Regions from separate parts of the Nonomuraea sp. LP-02 genome, predicted to be linked through region 1. Evidence: riboswitches for the same ligand, from Rfam matches in the RefSeq annotation. Region 1 holds a riboswitch; the other holds the start of a gene.

Region 1 (2,377 bases):
GTCGCTGTTCACCAGGGACGGGTCGTCGGCCACGTTCTGGTTGACCTCGACCACCTCGCCGCCCACGGGGGCGTAGATCTCGCTGACGGACTTGGTGGACTCCACCTCGCCGACCGAGTCGCCGGCCTCGACGTTCGCGCCGACCTCGGGGAGCTGCACGAAGACGACGTCACCCAGGGCCTCGGCGGCGAACTCGGTGATGCCCACGGTGATGGTCAGGCCGTCGTCCAGCCCGGCCACCCACTCGTGTTCCTTGGTGTAGCTCAGCTCGTCAGGGATGTTGCTCACTTCTTCCTCCTGTAAAAGGGCAGCTCTACGAGGTCCACGGGTTCTTGGCTGCCCCGGATGTCCACTGCCAGGCCTTCGCTCGCGCCGGTGTCGACGTAGGCCATCGCGATGGGCTTGCCCAGGGTCTGGGAAGGCGCGCCGCTGGTGACCTCGCCGACGACGGCGCCGTCCTGCGTCACCGGGTAGCCGTGCCGCGGCACCCGGCGGCCCCGCGCGACCAGGCCGACGAGGCGGCGTCCTGGCTGGTCGTCCTTGACCGCCTCCAGCGCCGCTCGTCCGACGAAATCGCCGGGCTTGTCGAATTTCACCACTCTGCCCAGTCCCGCGTCGAACGGGGTCAGCTCGACGCCGAGCTCGTTGCCGTACAGCGGCATGCCGGCCTCCAGCCGGAGCGTGTCGCGGGCGGACAGGCCCGCGGGCGCGAGCCCGTACGGCTGCCCGGCGGCGGTGAGCGTGTTCCAGAGCGGGACGGCGTCCTGGTTGGCGACGAAGAGCTCGAAGCCGTCCTCGCCGGTGTAGCCGGTGCGGGCGATCAGTGCCTCGCGGCCGTCGACCAGGCCGGGCAGGCCGGCGTAGTACTTGAGCCCGGCGAGGTCGGCGTCGGTCAGCGTGGCCAGGATCTCCTGCGCGCGGGGGCCCTGGACGGCGATGAGCGCGTAGCGGTCGGAGCGGTCCTCGACGGCCGCGTCGTACGCCTTGGCCCGCTCCTGGAGCTCCTGGGCGACCTTCGGGTAGTTCGAGGCGTTGGCGACCACCATGAACTCCTCGTCACCGAGCCGGTAGACGATGAGGTCGTCGAGCACCCCGCCCCGCTCGTCGACGATCATGGTGTACCTGGCCCGGCCGGTGGCGAGCGCGGACAGGTGGCCGACCAGCGCGTAGTCCAGCGCCTCGGCGGCCTGCGGGCCGGTCACGAAGATCTCGCCCATGTGGGAGAGGTCGAACAGCCCGGCCGCCTCGCGCACGGCCTTGTGCTCGGCGGACTCGCTGCCGTACCGGAGGGGCATGAGCCAGCCGGCGAAGTCGGTGAGGGTGGCGCCCAGGCTCTCGTGGACGTCGCGTAGCGGTGTCGGTCGGGACATGTGTCGCACCTCAGGACAGGAGTGGATGCCAGCATCCTCCCCCTCTGTCATCGATGCCTGAGAGCTTCGCCCGATTTTTGCCGGACTTTCACCTTCGGCGAGGCCATGAGCCTGCTTTCCAGAGGCCACCTCGTCCGTGCGGTCCTTTGCCTTGAGAGGTTCGCGGGGAGGGCTTGCTCCTTCAGGGACCCTGACCGGCTCGTCAGAGTGCTCTCCCGCACGGTGTCGACGGTGATGTCCGCCAGCCTAGTGCCGGTACGGGGCATTTGTCGCCTACGGGCCTCAGCAGGCCGCGACCAGCGCCTCGAACAGCGCGCCGTCCTCGGCCTCCTCCGGATGCCACTGCACGGCCATCGCGAACGCCGCCGACTCCAGCTCCACCGCCTCCACCGTGCCGTCCCCGGCGGTCGCGGTCACGGTCAGGCCGGGGGCGAGCCGGTCCACGGCCTGGTGGTGGTAGTGCGGGACCGTCACCGGCTCCGTGCCGAGCACCTTGGCCAGGCGGCTGCCGGGCGCCGGCGTCACCGGCAGGTGGCCGAACACGCCCGGCCCCGGCGCGTGCCCCGTGTGCCCCGCCACGTCCGGCAGGTGCTGGTGGAGGGTGCCGCCGAGGGCCACGTTGAGCACCTGGAGGCCCCGGCAGACCCCCAGGTACGGCAGCCCGGCGTCCAGCGCCCGCGCCAGCAGCGCGAACTCCGCCTCGTCGCGGAAACCGCGTACGTAGCCGGTGCGCTCGTGCGCCTGCGCGCCGTACCTGGCCGGGTCGATGTCGCCGCCGCCGGCCAGGACGAGCCCGTCGAGACCGCGCAGCGCCCCGGCGGGCTCGCCGGCCGGCGGCAGCACGACGGGCTGGCCGCCGGCCCGCACGACCTGCTCGACGTACAGGTACGGCAGCAGCGCCACGGTCACGTCCGTCCAGACCGTGAACGTGGCGGGCTCCACGTAGGAGGTGATCCCGATCAACGGGCGACGCACGACGGACCCCCCTAGAGCGGCGTCACGTAGGC
Region 2 (2,377 bases), 2.3 Mb from region 1:
GTGTTCTCCAACGGCGTCGAGGTGAGCGCGCGCCCCTCCGACTCCATCGCGCTCGCCCTGCGCACCGGAGCCCGGATCTTCGCCAGCGAGGAGGTGGTCCAGGAGGCCGGCGTGGTCATCCCGGACGACCAGGAGGACGAGGTGGAGAAGTTCAGGGAGTTCCTTGACACGATCACTCCCGAGGACTTCGGCAGGGCGGGGTAGGTATTTCGGTGCATTTACGCTTCACGACGCGCCGAGCCGGATCGTTGACTGAGCATGGTGACGGTCCTACGGTGCAAGTGAAACCCGCGGTCGCCCTATATGAACCCCCAGATCGGGCCGCGGGATGAGAGAAAGCCGGAGGTCCGCGTGGCGGTCAGCAGCGGCGAGGGAAAGACGGCCGGCCAGGAAGATCCGGTGCGGCGCGAGGACGCGCGGCAGCGTGCCGGGGAGCAGGGGCTGCTCTTCGACGAGCGTCCGGCGGCGCTGCCGGACGACATCGGTTACCGCGGGCCCACCGCCTGTGCGGCGGCCGGCATCACCTACAGGCAGCTCGACTACTGGGCGCGTACGGGCCTGGTGGAGCCGACCATCCGGGCCGCGCACGGCTCGGGCTCCCAGCGGCTCTACAGCTTCCGCGACATCCTGGTGCTCAAAGTCGTCAAGCGGCTCCTCGACACCGGGGTGTCGCTGCAGCAGATCCGCACGGCCGTGCAGCACCTGCGCAACCGCGGGGTCGCCGACCTCGCGCAGATCACGCTCATGAGCGACGGCGTCAGCGTCTACGAGTGCACCTCGGCCGACGAGGTGATAGACCTCCTCCAGGGCGGCCAGGGCGTGTTCGGCATCGCGCTCGGCCGGGTCTGGCGGGAGGTCGAGGGAAGCCTCGCGGAGCTGCCGGGGGAACGCGCGGCGGTCGAGGACAACGTCCCGGCCGACCACCCCGCTGACGAGCTCGCCCAGCGCCGTCGTGCCCGACGGCTGGGGTAGTAATTCGCCCGTAACGTCCAGAGTAGTAACCTAGGACAGGCAAGGCTGACGACCCCGTGCGGGAGAGTCCCCGGCACCGCCTGGTCCGGGGCGCCGAAGGAGCAACCCTCCCCGGAATCTCTCAGGCAACCAGTACCGCTCGGGTGAGGCAACTCTGGAAAGCAGGCACGCCCGCCAGGCGCGCCTCACCGACGGTGCAAGCCTCCTCGCGAGGCGAAGCTCTCAGGTCGCGGTGAACGCCCGCGCTGACAGAGGGGGAGATCCGGCATCCGCCCGCGCCCCGGCGCCGGTCTCCATAGCCTCGGGAGGCACCGTCCATGACCGCCCTGTCAGAGTCCCTGCCGGCATCCCCGCCGCCGTCCGCGCCCACGTCCCTGTCCGAGCCGCCGTTCGCCGGCCGCCACATCGGCCCGTCCGAGGCCGACCAGCAGCGCATGCTGGAGACCGTCGGCTTCGAGTCCGTCGCCGACCTGGTGGCCGTGGCGGTCCCCGAGGCCATCCGGGTCAAGGACCGGCTCACGCTGCCCGCCGCCGTCGGCGAGAGCGAGGCGATCGCCGAGCTGCGTGCCCTGGCCGGCCGCAACCGGGTCCTCACCTCCATGATCGGCCTCGGTTACCACGACACGATCACGCCCGCGGTCATCCGCCGCAACCTGCTGGAGAACCCGGGCTGGTACACCGCGTACACGCCGTACCAGCCGGAGATCTCGCAGGGGCGGCTGGAGGCGCTGCTCAACTTCCAGACGGTCGTCTCCGACCTGACCGGCCTGCCCGTCGCCGGCGCGTCCCTGCTGGACGAGGCCACCGCGGCCGCCGAGGCCATGACCCTCGCCCGGCGCGCCGGCCGCTCCAAGAGCCACGTGTTCGTGGTCGACGCCGACGCCCTGCCGCAGACCAAGCGGGTGCTCGCCACCCGCGCCGAGCCGCTCGGCATCGAGCTCGCCGAGCACCCGCTCGACGGCAGCGCGCTGCCCGAGTGCTTCGGCGTGCTCGTCCAGTACCCGGGCGCCTCCGGGCGGCTGCGCGACTTCCGCGCCGTGGCCGCCGCCGCGCACGAGGCCGGGGCGCTCGTCGTGGCCGCCGCCGACCTGCTCGCGCTCACCCTCGTGGCCGCGCCGGGCGAGCTGGGCGCCGACATCGCGATCGGCTCCTCCCAGCGCTTCGGCGTGCCGTTCGGCTTCGGCGGGCCGCACGCCGCCTACATGTCCGTCCGCGAGGGCCTGCAGCGCCAGCTCCCCGGCCGGCTGGTCGGCGTGTCCGTGGACGCCGACGGCGACCCCGCCTACCGGCTCGCCCTGCAGACCCGTGAGCAGCACATCCGCCGCGAGAAGGCCACCAGCAACATCTGCACCGCGCAGGTGCTGCTGGCCGTGATCGCCGGCATGTACGCCGTCTACCACGGCCC

Evidence for each region. Region 1 has a riboswitch for glycine ahead of gcvT (glycine cleavage system aminomethyltransferase GcvT). Riboswitches for the same ligand answer to the same signal wherever they lie in the genome.
Region 2: another riboswitch for glycine. It lies ahead of gcvP (aminomethyl-transferring glycine dehydrogenase); the one in region 1 lies ahead of gcvT (glycine cleavage system aminomethyltransferase GcvT).

What each region holds. Positions count from the first base shown of each region.
Region 1 covers NZ_JAXCLK010000001.1:4,658,860-4,661,236, reverse strand. The annotation lists gene gcvH (glycine cleavage system protein GcvH) at 1-288, opposite strand, end outside; gene gcvT (glycine cleavage system aminomethyltransferase GcvT) at 285-1,370, opposite strand; glycine riboswitch at 1,405-1,499, opposite strand; glycine riboswitch at 1,500-1,598, opposite strand; gene SMD20_RS21575 (gamma-glutamyl-gamma-aminobutyrate hydrolase family protein) at 1,653-2,345, opposite strand; gene SMD20_RS21570 (3-oxoacyl-ACP reductase) at 2,357-2,377, opposite strand, start outside.
Region 2 covers NZ_JAXCLK010000001.1:2,317,335-2,319,711, reverse strand. The annotation lists gene SMD20_RS10735 (bifunctional nuclease family protein) at 1-204, shown strand, start outside; gene SMD20_RS10730 (MerR family transcriptional regulator) at 352-972, shown strand; glycine riboswitch at 1,022-1,120, shown strand; gene gcvP (aminomethyl-transferring glycine dehydrogenase) at 1,290-2,377, shown strand, end outside.